Regions from separate parts of the Mesorhizobium sp. URHB0026 genome, predicted to be linked through region 2. Evidence: predicted binding sites of a transcription regulator. Region 2 holds the regulator's gene; the other holds the start of a gene.
The links. Region 2 encodes PhoB, which activates phosphate uptake and scavenging genes when phosphate is short. Its sites were predicted from a motif close to TGTCATNNANCTGTCAT; they were not measured.

Region 1 (7,367 bases), 2.6 Mb from region 2:
CTTCTGTGCCTGGACGAGCGAGTTCTTCGCCATGTCCTGCAGGCGCAGGCCGCCGAGCGGCAGCGTGATACCGTCGCCGATCGCCTCGCCATCAATGTCTATGAGTTCGAGGCTGCCGCCGCCAAGGTCGCCGGCAATGCCGTTGGCCGGGTGGAAGCCGGAGATGACGCCGAGCGCGGAATAATGCGCTTCCTGGCGGCCGGAGAGCACACGGATTTCGGTCTTGAGCACATCCTCGGCGCGATGGATGAAATCAGGACCGTTGATCGCCTCGCGGGCGGCGGCGGTTGCCAGCACGTACATGTGTTCGGCGCCAGCCTGGTCGGAGAGCGCGCGGAAACGGCGAAACTCCTCCATCGAGCGCGCCACCCCCTCCGGGTCTAGCTTCCCCGTCGACACGATGCCGCGGCCGAGGCCGGCCAGCATCTTTTCGTTGAACAGCATGGTCGGCGAGCGCGCCAGCCCCTCATAGACGACGAGACGGATCGAATTGGAGCCGATGTCGATGATGGACAGCGGTCGGCGGTCCTGCAGCCGGCCCTGGGAATTGGACAGCATCAGGTGGTGGCGTTCTTCTTGCGGCGCTTGAACTGGGCTATTCGCTTGGGCGCATGCGATTTCAGCGCGTCACCCCGTCCCGACAGGCTCGGATTGGTCATGAAATATTCCTGCGCGTTGAACTGTTCCTCGCCCTCCTCCAGCACCACGCGCCGGGAGGTTCCATCAGCCAATACGTCGAAACTTTGCTGATTGTCCATGATGTTGCCCAGCATGATCTGGCCCAGAATCTGTTCATGCACAGTTGGATTGGTGATCGGCACCATGGTCTCGACGCGGCGGTCGAGATTGCGCGGCATGAGGTCGGCCGAGGAGATGTAGACGATCGCCTCGTCCGACGGGAGGCCGTGGCCGTTGCCGAAGCAGTAGATGCGGCTGTGCTCGAGGAACCGGCCGACGATCGACTTGACCCTGATGTTTTCCGACAGGCCCGGCACCTGCGGCCGCAGGCAGCAGATGCCGCGCACGACGAGGTCGATCTCCACTCCGGCGCGGCTTGCATCGTAGAGCGCATCGATGATGATGGGATCGACGAGCGCGTTCATCTTCATCCAGATACGCGCCGGCCGTCCCTCCAACGCATGGGTGACCTCGTCCGAAATGTGCTGGAGGATGCGGTTCCTCAGCGTGAACGGCGAGATCGCCAGCCGCATCTCGGCGGTCGGCTCGGCATAGCCGGTGATGAAATTGAACAATTGGGCGACATCGCGGGCGATCGTCGGGTCGGTGGTGAAGAAGGACAGGTCGGTGTAGATGCGCGCGGTGACCGGGTGGTAGTTGCCGGTGCCGAGATGGACGTAATTGCGCAGCTTGCCGTCCTCGCGCCGCACCACCAGCGACATCTTGGCGTGGGTCTTGAGTTCGAGGAACCCGAACACGACCTGGACGCCGGCACGTTCGAGATCGCGCGCCCAGCGGATGTTGGCCTCCTCGTCGAAACGCGCCTTGAGCTCGACCAGCGCCGTCACCGACTTGCCGGCTTCGGCCGCATCAACCAGAGCACGCACGATCGGGCTGTCGTTGGAGGTGCGATAGAGCGTCTGCTTGATCGCCACCACTTCGGGATCGGCCATTGCCTGGCGCAGGAACTGCACCACCACGTCGAACGACTCATAGGGGTGATGGACGACGATGTCCTTCTCGCGAATGGCGGCGAAACAGTCGCCGCCATGCTCGCGGATACGCTCGGGAAAACGTGGGTTGTAGGGGATGAATTTCAGGTCGTCGCGGGGAACGGAGACGATCTCGGAGATCTGGCTGAGCGCCAGCGGCCCGGTGAGCACACTGATGCGGCTCGACGAGACGCCAAGCTCGCCGGCGACAAAATCGCGCAATTCCCCGGGCATCAGCTTGTCGAATTCGATTCGGATGACCGAACCGCGGCGGCGGCGCTTCAGCGCCGTTTCGAACAGACGCACGAGATCTTCCGATTCCTCTTCGACCTCGATGTCGCTGTCACGAATGATGCGGAACGTGCCGGAACCCTTGACCTCGTAGCCGGGGAAGAGCTTGCCGATGTAAAGGCCGACCGCCTCCTCCAGCGGGATGAAGCGGACATGGTGCTTGCGGTCCGGCAGGCGGATGAAGCGCTTCAGCGCCACCGGCAGGCGCAAGAGCGCGCTCATCTCCTCGCCATTCTTGCGATGGCGAAGCTGCAACGCCATCGAGAAGCCGAGATTGGGAATGAACGGGAACGGATGCGCCGGGTCGATCGAGAGCGGGGTCAGCACGGGAAACACCTGCTCCTGGAAATGGTCTTCCAGCCAGACCTTCTCGTCCTTGGTCAGCGCGTCGCGGGTGATGGTTTCGATGCCTTCCTTGTTGAGCAGCACCGTGAGGGCCGACAGGCTCTTCTGCTGGTCCTCCTGCAGCCGCTCGACCTCACGCAGCAATTGTTCGAGCTGCTGTTCGGGAGTGCGTCCGTCCGGGCTCTTCAGCACGATGCCTTCGCGCACCTGGCCGGCAAGGCCGGCGACGCGCACCATGAAGAATTCGTCGAGATTGGCGGCCGAGATCGACAGGAAGCGGACGCGCTCCAGCAGCGGGTGATGGGTGTTCAGCGATTCCTCGAGAACGCGGCGATTGAACTGCAGCCAGGAGAATTCGCGATTGACGAAGCGGTCCGGATTGCCTTCCGGGCTCGCTGCCGCGACATTGTTGAATTCGCTCTGTACCGGCTTCAGTTCGTTCATGATTCCTGCTCTTCCGCCCGCCTCAGCCGGTTAACCGGCTTAACTTATCCTGTGGCAGGCTTTTGCGACAGTTCTCTGACAGGCTTTTGCGACAGTTTGATTTCATCGAACTTGCAAACAGACTTGATATGATCCAGATGCAGAGCGACTGCGTTAAGGAGACGACGATGGCAGGCGGTTCCATTCCCCATTTCCAGAACGATGCGGGCCACCCGGCGATCGACATCGGGGTCAAGGAATTCATGTGCACGGGCGCCAACCCGCCTTTCGACCATCCGCATGTTTTTCTCGACATGGGCGACGACAATGAGAAAGTCTGCCCTTACTGCTCGACCCTCTATCGCTATTCGCCGAAGCTGAAGGCGACCGAAACGCTGCCGGCGGGCTGTCTCTACATCGACCAGGCCGCCTGACCTTCCGATCATGAGCGAGACGCAGTCCCGGCAGGTCGTGATCGCCGGGGCTGGCATCGCCGGGCTGACAGCAGCGATTGCCTTTGCCGAACGCGGCTATTCCGTGAGGGTGTTCGAACAGGCGCAGCGCCTTGAAGCGGCGGGCGCCGGCATCCAGCTCTCTCCTAACGCGACGCGCATACTGCGCCAGCTTGGCGTGCTCGACACGCTTCTTGCCAATGCCGTCCGGCCGGAAGCCGTGGTGCTGAAGGACGCCGCGAGCCTGCGCCAACTGGCACGCGTGCCGCTTGGCGGAGCCGGCGAGGAACGCTGGGGTGCGCCCTATCTCCTGGCGCACCGGGCGGATCTGCAAGACGCCCTGATGGGGCGCGTTGCGCAACTGCCCGACATCCATCTCACCACCGGTGCGCAGGTCAGCAGCGTGGCCTCCGGTTCACTCGTTATCACCAGGACAGACGGGGTCGGCCGCAAGGTCATCGATATCCAAGGATCTCTGCTGGTCGGCGCCGATGGCGTCTGGTCAGCGGTGCGGAGGTTTGCCAGTCCAGGCAGCGGAGCCGGCTTCGCGAACAGCCATTTCTCCGGCGAACTGGCCTGGCGGGCGACGGTGAGCGCGGACAACGAGGCGGGGCGAGCCTTCGCCGCGATCGGCGCCACCGACTGCGTCACCACCTTCCTGCACCCGGGATTCCACATGGTCGCCTACCCCGTCAGCAGGGGTAGCGCCTTCAACCTTGCCGCCTTCACCCGGGGCGAGCGCATCGCCGAGGGGTGGTCACGCAGTGCCGACCCCGCCATCCTTTCGGGCGCCATGCGCCGCACCGCGCCGGCGCTGGCGCAATTAGTGGAATTCGCTGGCCCGTGGACCGCCTTCCCCATCCACACGGTCGAGCAGCGACGCTGGACTGTGCCGGAAGGCATCGCGCTGATCGGCGACGCCGCGCACGCGATGACGCCGTTCGCGGCGCAAGGTGCTGCCATGGCGATCGAGGACGCCGCGACGCTGGCCAACCTCGTCGCCGACATCCCCGGCGACCTGACGCAAAGCCTCATCATCTGGGAGAACCTGCGGCGGTCGCGCATCGCCAAGGTCATCCGTCGCGGCGCGCTCAACCGGCTTGCCTGGCATGCCCATGGCCCGGTGGCGTTGGCCCGCAATCTGTTTCTGGCGGCGCGACCGGGAGAGAAGCTCGCCGCCGATCTGGACTGGCTTTACGGGTGGGAGCAGCAGCGGATCATCCCTCGGTGAAAGGAGCCAGCGGCAAAGCTAATTATACAGCCGCATGGACAGCCCAAGCGAAACCGGCAGCGGGTTCCACCAGCCGGTGCGCAGGCCGGCAGTGCGCAGTGCAGCCGCCGTCCAGGTGTTGCAACCGATCAGCGCGTTGAAATGGCCATTCGCCTCATAAAAGCGGTCGAAATTGGAGTAGCCGGCATTGTCGACGACGATCGGGCCGTTCGGCCCCTGCTGAAAGCTCGCTTCGATGAAATCGAGCAATGCGGCAAAACGGTCTTCGCCCACGTCGAAGCCTGCGACATCGGGGTGCGGCTCGGGAATATTGCCGGCGACGTCGACATGCATCACCGACGCATCGAGCGTCAAAGCCTTGAATGCGGGCAGCGCCTTCAATTGCGACCATGTCAGCGTTTCCAGGTAGAAGGCGCGCCCGCCCCAGCCGAAGACGAGGTAGCGCACATCGGGCGCATCTGAAGGCAGGCCGGCATCGGCCAGAAAATGGAAGCGCCGGCGCACCTCGTCATCCACCGGAATGGCGATGTCGGTGTGGATCGGATTTTTCAGCACCAATATGTGCATGATGCCCTCGCCCGCTGCGGCTGCCGGCCAGAGCGGGCGCGGCACCAGCGTGCCGAGCGACACGGCGAGCACCAGTGCTGCAACCAGCATGGCCAGGAAACGCAGGAGTTTTCTCATCGGCGCGGCTTCGCGTGTCCATTCGCGGCTCAATGAAGAAGATCATTACCCGATCGGCCAGAGGCAAGAAAGCCCGGCCGCGGCGCGACCGGGCTTTCTCGAGTTGGCGTCAGTCCGCTCAGTGCAGGATCTGCGACAGGAACAGCTTCGTGCGTTCGTGGCGCGGATGGTCGAAGAACTCGGCCGGCGTGTTCTGCTCCACGATCTGGCCCTGATCCATGAAGATCACCCGGTTGGCGACTTTCCGCGCAAAGCCCATCTCGTGGGTGACGCACAGCATGGTCATGCCTTCCTCGGCCAGACCCACCATGGTTTCCAGCACTTCCTTGATCATTTCCGGGTCCAGCGCCGAGGTCGGCTCGTCGAACAGCATGATGCGCGGGTTCATGCACAGCGAGCGGGCGATCGCCACGCGTTGCTGCTGGCCGCCGGAAAGCTGACCCGGATATTTGTTGGCCTGCTCGGGGATCTTGACGCGCTTGAGGAAATGCATGGCGATTTCCTCGGCCTGCTTCTTCGGCGTCTTGCGCACCCAGATCGGCGCCAGCGTGCAGTTCTCGAGGATGGTCAGATGCGGGAACAGGTTGAAGTGCTGAAACACCATGCCGACCTCTCGGCGCACCTCGTCGATCTTCTTCAGATCGTTGGTGAGTTCCTTGCCATCGACGATGATCTTGCCCTTCTGGTGCTCTTCCAGCCGGTTGATGCAGCGGATCATGGTCGACTTGCCCGACCCGGACGGTCCGCAAATGACGATACGCTCGCCGCGCATCACCTTCAGATTGATGTCCTTCAGCACATGGAACTCGCCGTACCATTTATGCATGGCGATGATGTCGATGGCGACATCGGTGGTCGAGATATGCATCTTGGCCGCGTTGACCTTGATCTCCTCCGCGCTGACGGCATTTTCGGTGGCCATGGCTGGGGTCCCCTTGTTCTTTTGTTTAGCGTTTGTAGCCGGTGTCGAGCCGGCGTTCCGTGTACATTGAATAGCGCGACATGCCGAAGCAGAACAGCCAGAAGACGAAGGCGGCGAACACAAGACCGGATTTCGCGGTCTGCGCCGTAGCCCAGTTGGCGTCGGAGAAGTTCTGCTTGACGATGCCGAGCAGGTCGAACATCGAGATGATGAGGACCAGGCTGGTGTCCTTGAACATGCCGATGAAGGTGTTGACGATGCCGGGTATGACCAGCTTCAGCGCCTGCGGCAACACGATCAAGCTCATCTTCTGCCAGTAGCCGAGACCGAGCGAATCGGCACCTTCATACTGGCCCTTGGGGATCGCCTGCAGGCCGCCGCGCACCACTTCGGCCATATAGGCCGCGGCAAACAGCGACACGCCGATCAGCGCCCTCAGATACTTATCGAAGCTGACGCCGGCCGGCAGGAACAGCGGCAGCATGACGCTGACGAAAAACAGGACGGTGATCAGCGGTATGCCGCGCACGGCTTCGATGAAGATAATGCACAGCATCTTGACGATCGGCATCTTCGAGCGCCGCCCGAGCGCCAGCACGGTGCCCAGCGGCAGCGATACGGCGATGCCGACGAAGGACAGGCTCAGCGTGATCAGCAGCCCGCCCCAGCGCGAGGTTTCGACATGCGGCAGGCCGAATACGCCGCCGACCAGCAGGAAGAAGGAAACGATCGGCAGCACCAGGAAAAGCTGGATCGCGTTCAGCCCCTTGCGCGGCACACGCGGCATCAGCATCGGCACCAGCAGCGCCACGAACAGGATGGCGACCAGGATTGGCCGCCAGCGCTCCTCGACCGGATAGGTGCCGAACATGAACTGGCCGAACTTGGCGTTGACGAAAGCCCAGCAGGCTCCGCTCCAGCCATCGGGCTGAATGCCGCCTTGCGCGACGGTGGCGCAGACCGTGCGGTCCGGTCCGGTCCACTGTGCGTTGATGAACGCCCAGTTGATGACCTGCGGCAGAACCCAGGCGACGATGACGATGCCGAGGATGGTGAGGATGGTGTCGCCGACCGAGCCGATCAGGTTCTTGCGCACCCAGGCGATGGGGCCGCTGACGCTCGCCGGCGCGGGCTGCGCCAGCGCCATTTCGGTGCGCACCCAGGACAGATCGTGTTCCTGCATGGTCCTACCTCTCCACCAGCGCCATCCTGGCGTTGACCACGTTCATCACGGCCGAGGTCACCAGGCTGAGTATGAGATAGGCGATCATCATGATCAGCACGCCCTCGACCGCTTGTCCGGTCTGGTTCAGAACGGTGCCGGCCGTTGCCGTCAGGTCGGGATAACC
Region 2 (7,367 bases):
GGTGAGGAACTGTTCCATGTTCTTCTGGGCGTTGGCGGGTAGCCAGCCGTCCGTATAGGCTTCGCCGACATTCTTGATCTTGCCGCTGTCCATGGCTGCCTTCAGCACTTCCATCGAGCCCGAGAACAGGAAGTCGGCATTCGGATCGGCGCCCGAGCCCTTGATGAAGACGTAATTGCCCTCAGGCTTCGCCTTGAACACTTCGCGGGCCTGCATGCGGCCGACTTCCTTGTTGTCGAAGGTTAGGTAGAAGACGTCCTTGTTCTCGATCAGGCGGTCATAGCCGACGACCGGAATGCCCTCGTCGAGCGCTTTCTGTACCGCCGGGCCGATGGCCGACGCGTCCTGCGCCAGGATGATCAGTGAACTGGCGCCCTGCGAAATCAGGCTCTCGACATCGGTCAGCTGCTTGCCGGGATTGGACTGCGCATCGGCGGAAATGTACTTGTCGCCTGCGGCCTCGATGGCCTTCTTCATGGCCGCCTCGTCGGTCTTCCAGCGCTCTTCCTGGAAGTTCGACCACGACACGCCGATCACTTTGTCCTTCCCCTGAGCGACCGACGCGAGCGTCAGCGACATGGCGACACCCGCCAGAATGGCGACTGTGAATCTCTTCATGATATCCTCCCTGCGCCGCGTGTGGCGCGACCAAACTGGCCCCAAGGCCGGCACGAAGGCCCTATTTTTTCGAGCCTCGAAAAAATATTCGTCCATCGCCGGAACCCTGTCAACATCGATTCTGACGGATTTTGAGGTGCCGGAAGCCTTTTTTCGAGCCTCGCAATAAATAAATGACAGCCCCAGCCGCTTCTGCCAGTATTCGACCTGTTGCCGGAGGGTGTTCGGGGGGGCGTCAAGAACCGCGGCGACGGGGAGGGAAATCATGTCGGTCGGAATCCGCCACGACGATCTGCGCCGGCGCAATCGAGCAATGGTGATTGGAGCCGTGCGCCGGGGTGGCCAGCCCTCGCGCACCGAGATCGCCGCCACCACCGCCCTCAGCCACTCGACTATATCGGCGATATCAGCCGACCTGATCGGCGAAGGTATCCTGAGCGAAGGCAAGCCGAACGAGGCCGGCTCACTGAAACGCGGCCGGCCGCAGGTTGGCCTTGGCCTCAACCCCGAGGCCGCGGCGGTCATGACCGTGGTGCTGTCGCTGAATTTCCTCTCCGTCGCCGTCATCGACTACGCCGGCCAGGTGATATCGGAGGAGCAGCGCCGGCTGGACACGCTGACCATGTCGCGCGAGGCGCTGATCGGCGAATGCGTGGCCATCGTCCGGCGCCGCCTCGAGGATCCCGACCTCGACGTCGCCAGCATCGCCCGCATCGCGCTGGCGATCCAGGGCATCACCGACACCGAGGCGCGCGCCATGCTGTGGTCGCCGATCACGCCCCAGACGGACATTGCCTTCGCCGATATACTCGAAGCCGAATTCGGCATCCCCGCCACCATGGAGAACGACTGCAACATGATGGCGGTGGCGCTGCGCTGGCGCGACCCCGAGCGCTACCGCGACGACTTCATCGCCATCCTGCTCTCGCACGGCATCGGCATGGGCCTGGTGCTGAAGGGCGAGCTGTTCACAGGCACCCATTCCTCGGGCGGCGAGTTCGGCCACATGATCCATCGCCCGGGCGGCGCGCTCTGCCGCTGCGGGCGGCGCGGCTGCGTCGAGGCCTATGCCGGCAACTATGCCATCTGGCGCAATGCAGGACAGATGGGTGAGGACGCCAAACCGGTCGACGTCAGCGACGCCGACATGCGTGCATTGGCGGCCACGGCGCGCGAAAGAGACGGACCGGAACGCGAGGCCTATCGCAAGGCCGGGGAGGCGCTGGGCTATGGGCTTGGCAGCCTGTTCGCGCTGATCGATCCGGCGCCCGTTGCGATGGTCGGCGTCAGCGCCGCCGCCTTCGATCTGATCGAGCCGGCCTTGCGCGAGGCCATCGCCCAGACCGCCGGCGGCCAGCATTCGACGTCGATTTCCTTCGATACAGAGCCGAACGAATTGCCGCTGATCCGCGAGGGCTGCGCCATGCGCGCGCTCACCTTCGTCGACCAGGAGATCTTCGCGCCGGGCGTGCAGGTGAGATCCGGCAAGAACGTGGCCTGATCTCAATCCTCGCGGATCGCGTAGCCTGCGCCACGGATGGTGCGTATCACATCGGGCATGCGGCCATTGTTTACCGCCTTGCGCAGGCGGCCGACATGCACATCCACGGTGCGCTCGTCGATGTAGATCGTCTCGCCCCAGACATTGTCGAGCAACTGGCTGCGCGAGAATACGCGGCCGGGATGGCGCATCATGAACTCGAGCAGGCGGAACTCGGTCGGTCCGAGCCGGATCTCGCTCTTCTTGCGATAGACCCGGTGCGATTCGCGGTCGAGCACGATGTCGCCGACCTTGAGCACGCTGGACAACACTTCCGGCTTGGCGCGGCGCAGCAGTGCCTTGACCCGGGCCATGAATTCCGGCGTCGAGAACGGCTTGACCAGATAGTCGTCGGCGCCGGTCGAGAGGCCGCGCACGCGGTCGCTCTCCTCGCCGCGCGCCGTCAGCATGATGATCGGCAACCGCTCCGTCTCGGGCCGCATACGCAGGCGCCGACAGAGTTCGATGCCGGAAACCGCCGGCACCATCCAGTCGAGCACCAGGAGGTCGGGCACGTTTTCCTGGAGGCGGATCTCGGCTTCGTCGCCGCGTGTCACCACCTCGACCTGGTAACCCTCGGACTCCAGATTGTAGCGGAGGAGCACGCCCAGCGGCTCCTCGTCCTCCACCACCATGATGCGTGGCGCGATCATCGATTGATCATCCCTGCCGTCAAGCCGCCGGCACCGACATCGCCGTCTCGTCCTGCTTCGGACGGTTGGCGGGCAGTTGCGTGCCGGTCAGCACATAATACGCATTCTCGGCAATGTTGGTCACATGGTCGCCGATGCGTTCGAGATTCTTGGCGCAGAACAAAAGATGCGTGCAAGCCGTGATGTTGCGGGGATCCTCCATCATGTAGGTCAGGAGTTCGCGGAAGACCGAAGTGTATTTGACATCGATGCGTTCGTCGTCATTCCTGAGCTTGGCGAGGGCGGCGGCATCGCCGGCCGCATATTCCTCGACCACGCCCTGCACCTGGATCAGCACCAGCTGCGCCATGGAGTCTATGGAATGCGACAGGTCGCGCGGCGTGGCGGTGAGGCCGACGGAGCCGACGCGCTTGGCGATGTTCTTGGCAAGGTCGCCGATGCGTTCGAGATCGCCCGCCATGCGGATCGAGCCGACCACATGACGCAGATCGTCGGCCATCGGCTGGCGCTTGGCGATCAGGGTGATGGCGCGATCATCGAGTTCGCGCTGGCGCGCGTCCATAATGGCGTCGTCGGAGACGACGCGCTGTGCCAGCGCGTTGTCGGAATTCAGCAGCGCCTTGGTGGCGCCGCCGACCATGATGCCGGCGAGATCGCCCATGTCGCTGATCAGCCTGCTGATCTGTCCGAGATCCTCGTCGAAGGCTGCGACTGTGTGTTCGGCCATGATCCTGGTCCTCGTATGCGTGAGATCAGCCGAAGCGGCCGGTGATATAGTCCTGCGTGCGCTTCTCGCGAGGCGACGTGAAGATCTTCTCGGTCTTGTCGAATTCGACCAGCTCGCCCAGATACATGAAAGCCGTCTGCTTCGAGACGCGCGCGGCCTGCTGCATGTTGTGGGTGACGATGACGATTGTGTAGTCGGCTTGCAACTCGTCGATCAATTCCTCGATCTTCGCGGTCGACAATGGGTCGAGCGCCGACGCCGGCTCATCGAGCAGGATGACCTCCGGCTTCACCGCCACCGTGCGGGCGATGCAAAGCCGCTGCTGCTGGCCGCCGGACAGGCTGAGGCCGCTGGCATTGAGCTTGTCCTTGACCTCGTTCCAGAGCGCGGCGCGTTTCAACGCCTGCTCGACACGGCCGTCCATTTCGGCCTTGCCGATCTTCTCATAGAGCCGGACGCCGAAGGCGATGTTCTCATAGATCGACATCGGGAACGGCGTCGGCTTCTGGAACACCATGCCGATCTTGGTGCGCAACAGGTTGAGGTCCTGCGAGCGGTCGAGAACGTTCTGGCCGTCGAGCAGCACCTGACCCTCGGCGGTCTGCTTGGGGTAGAGCTCGTAGATGCGGTTGAAGACGCGCAGCAGCGTCGACTTTCCGCAACCCGACGGTCCGATGAAGGCAGTCACGCTGCGCTCGGGCAGCGACAAGGTGATGTCCTTCAGCGCCTTCGACTGGCCGTAGTAGAAATTGAGGTTCTTGACCTCGATCTTCGCCTTGGCGGCTGCCTCGGCGGCAATCGTCATGTCTGGAGACAACATCTGGCTCATTTGTCCTCTCTGCGTCCGGTCAGGCTGCGCGCGAAGATGCTGAGCGCGAGAACCGTCAATGTGATTATGAGTGCGCCGGTCCAGGCCAGTTGCTGCCATTCTTCGTAGGGGCTGAGAGCGAACTGGAAGATGGTGACCGGCAGGCTGGCCATCGGCGCGTTGAGGTTGCTCGACCAGAACTGGTTGTTCAGCGCCGTGAAAAGAAGTGGCGCGGTCTCGCCGGAGATGCGGGCGATCGACAGCAATATGCCGGTGACGATGCCGGACAGTGCCGCGCGGTAAGCGACCGACTTGATGACCACCCAGCGCGGCGCGCCGATCGCGGTGCCGGCTTCGCGCAAGGCGTTCGGCACCAGGTTGAGCATGTCCTCGGTGGTGCGCACGACCACGGGGATGACCAGGATAGCCAGCGCGACGGCGCCGGCGATGGCCGAGAAATGCCCCATCGGCCGCACCATCAATTCGTAGACGAAAAGGCCGATGATGATCGACGGCGCCGACAGCAGGATGTCGTTGATGAACCGCACCACGGTGGTGAGCTTGGAGAAACGGCCATATTCGGCCATGTAGGTGCCGGCGAGGACACCGATCGGCGTGCCGACGATGACGGCGATGACGGTCATCACCACGCTGCCATAGATGGCGTTGAGCAGGCCGCCCGCATCGCCGGGGGGCGGCGTCATCCGCGTGAAGACGTCAAGGGACAGCCCGGCGGCGCCTTTGTAGACCAGTGCGCCGAGGATCAGTGCCAGCCAGGCAAGCCCGATGCCCGCGGCGACGACGCACAGCGTCATCATCACCGAGTTTCTGGTCTTGCGGCGGCTGTGAAGCGACGAGGCTGTCGACATCGGTCAGGCTCCGGTGCGGGCGTCGATGCGCATCAGCATGTAGCGTGCGATGGCAAGGATGAGGAAGGTGATGACGAACAGGATCAGGCCGAGCGCCACCAGCGACGACGTGTAGAGATCGCCGACGGCTTCGGTGAATTCATTGGCGATGGTCGCGGAGATTGTCGTTGCCGGCGCGAACAGCGAGGTAGAGATGCGATGCGCGTTTCCGATGACGAAGGTTACCGCCATGGTTTCGCCAAGCGCGCGGCCGAGGCCGAGCATGACGCCGCCCATGATGCCGATGCGGGTGTAGGGGATGACGACGCGGCGCGTCACTTCCCAGGTCGTGCAGCCAATGCCGTAGGCGGACTCCTTCAGCACCGGCGGCACCGTGTCGAACACGTCCTTGGTGATCGAGGTGATGAAGGGCAGCACCATGATGGCGAGGATCAGCGACGAGGTCAGCAGGCCGATGCCGTAGGGCGGGCCGGCAAACAGACTGCTAAGGCCGGGAATGCCATGGAACACGCTGATGATGAATGGTTGCACTGTCGTCTGCAGGAACGGTGCCAACACGAACAGGCCCCAGATGCCGTAGATGATCGAAGGGATGCCGGCGAGCAGTTCCACCGCCATGCCGATCGGGCGCCGGAGCGGACGCGGGCAAAGCTCGGTGAGAAAAATGGCGATGCCGATGCCGAGCGGCACGGCGATCAGGATGGCGATGGCCGAGGTTACGATGGTGCCATAAATGGGCGCCAGGGCGCCGAATTTCTCGGTGACGGGGTTCCAGCTCTCGGTGGTCAGAAAGGAGAAGCCGAAGGTCGACAGGGCCTGCCAGGAACCGGCGAACAATGAGATGGCGACGCCGCCGAGCAGCACCAACACGAGAATGGCGGCGGCGCGGGTCAGCCCATGGAAGATCGAATCGGTCAACGCGAACCGTCTGACGGTGGCGTCACGTGAACCTCGAACGGCTGGCAAGGCTTCCTGGGCAGCGCTCATGTCAAGCTCGGCTCTTTGTGTTGATTGAAAAGGAGCGCCGCGGGGCGGCGCTCCTCCAGAGAGATGTTACTCGCCGGCGTAGACGGGCTTGCCGTCGGCCTGGATGTCGGCCTTCCACGAAGCCTTGATCAGGTCGACGACGCTGTCGGGGATCGACACGTAGTCGAGCGCCTTGGCGGTTTCCTTGCCGTCCTTGTAGGCCCAGGCGAAGAACTTGAGCGCTTCGCCGGTGGCCGCGGCATCGTCCGGGGCCTTGTGGATCAGCACCCAGGTCGAGGCAGCGATCGGCCAGCTGGCGTCGCCGGGCTCGTTGGTGATGATGACGTTGAAGTTCTTGGCGCCCTTGAAGTCGGCGTTCGAAGCAGCCGCGCCGAAGGATTCGAGCGACGGCTCGACGACCTTGCCGGCGGCGTTCAGCATCTTGGAGTAGGAGAGATTGTTCTGCTTGGCATAGGCATATTCGACGTAGCCGATGCCGCCGTCGGTCTGCTTGACGGTGTTGGCAACGCCTTCGCTGCCCTTGGCGCCGACGCCGGTCGGCCATTCGACGGCCGTGTCCGAACCAACCTTGTCCTTCCAGTCGGGTGACAGTTTCACCAGGTAGTTGGTGAAGTTGAACGTCGTGCCCGAGCCGTCCGAACGATGCACGACGGCGATAGCGGTCGACGGCAGGGTGAGCGAGGGGTTCAGCGCCTTGATCGCGGCGTCATCCCAGGTGGTGATGGCGCCGAGATAGATTTGGGCAATCGTCTTCCCGTCGAGGACGAGTTCGCCCGGCTTGATGCCCGTGAGGTTGACGATCGGCACGATACCGCCCATCACCATCGGGAACTGCACGAGGCCGTTCTTTTGCAGATCAGCGTCGGACATCGGCTTGTCGGTGGCGCCGAAGGTCACGGTCTTGGCGATGACCTGCTTGATGCCGCCGCCCGAGCCGATCGACTGATAGTTGAGGCCGATGCCGGTATCCTTCTTGTAGGTGTCGGCCCATTTGGCGAACACCGGATAGATGAAGGTCGAGCCGGCGCCGGAAAGGTCAGCTGCCATTGCTGCGGAAAGGGTGAGGGTGGACGCCGCAGCCATTGCAATCGCAACGGCCGCCGAGCGGATGAAATGTCTCATGTGGCCTGCTCCTGTTCGGAAGATGGTCTCTCGGCGCCACTTC

Region 1: a site for PhoB is predicted at 2,815-2,831, ahead of ACVWWD_RS17895 (RNA degradosome polyphosphate kinase). Genes of this name have one in related genera too.

What each region holds. Positions count from the first base shown of each region.
Region 1 covers NZ_JBSSCN010000001.1:3,657,533-3,664,899, reverse strand. Annotated here, with positions in the region: gene ppx (exopolyphosphatase) at 1-558, opposite strand, end outside; gene ACVWWD_RS17895 (RNA degradosome polyphosphate kinase) at 558-2,750, opposite strand; gene ACVWWD_RS17890 (zinc-finger domain-containing protein) at 2,918-3,163, shown strand; gene ACVWWD_RS17885 (FAD-dependent monooxygenase) at 3,174-4,412, shown strand; gene ACVWWD_RS17880 (TIGR02117 family protein) at 4,431-5,096, opposite strand; gene ACVWWD_RS17875 (amino acid ABC transporter ATP-binding protein) at 5,215-5,964, opposite strand; gene ACVWWD_RS17870 (amino acid ABC transporter permease) at 6,044-7,201, opposite strand; gene ACVWWD_RS17865 (amino acid ABC transporter permease) at 7,206-7,367, opposite strand, start outside.
Region 2 covers NZ_JBSSCN010000001.1:1,025,664-1,033,030, forward strand. Annotated here, with positions in the region: gene xylF (D-xylose ABC transporter substrate-binding protein) at 1-618, opposite strand, end outside; gene ACVWWD_RS05155 (ROK family protein) at 884-2,119, shown strand; gene phoB (phosphate regulon transcriptional regulator PhoB) at 2,122-2,811, opposite strand; gene phoU (phosphate signaling complex protein PhoU) at 2,831-3,538, opposite strand; gene pstB (phosphate ABC transporter ATP-binding protein PstB) at 3,564-4,367, opposite strand; gene pstA (phosphate ABC transporter permease PstA) at 4,364-5,215, opposite strand; gene pstC (phosphate ABC transporter permease subunit PstC) at 5,219-6,202, opposite strand; gene pstS (phosphate ABC transporter substrate-binding protein PstS) at 6,269-7,324, opposite strand.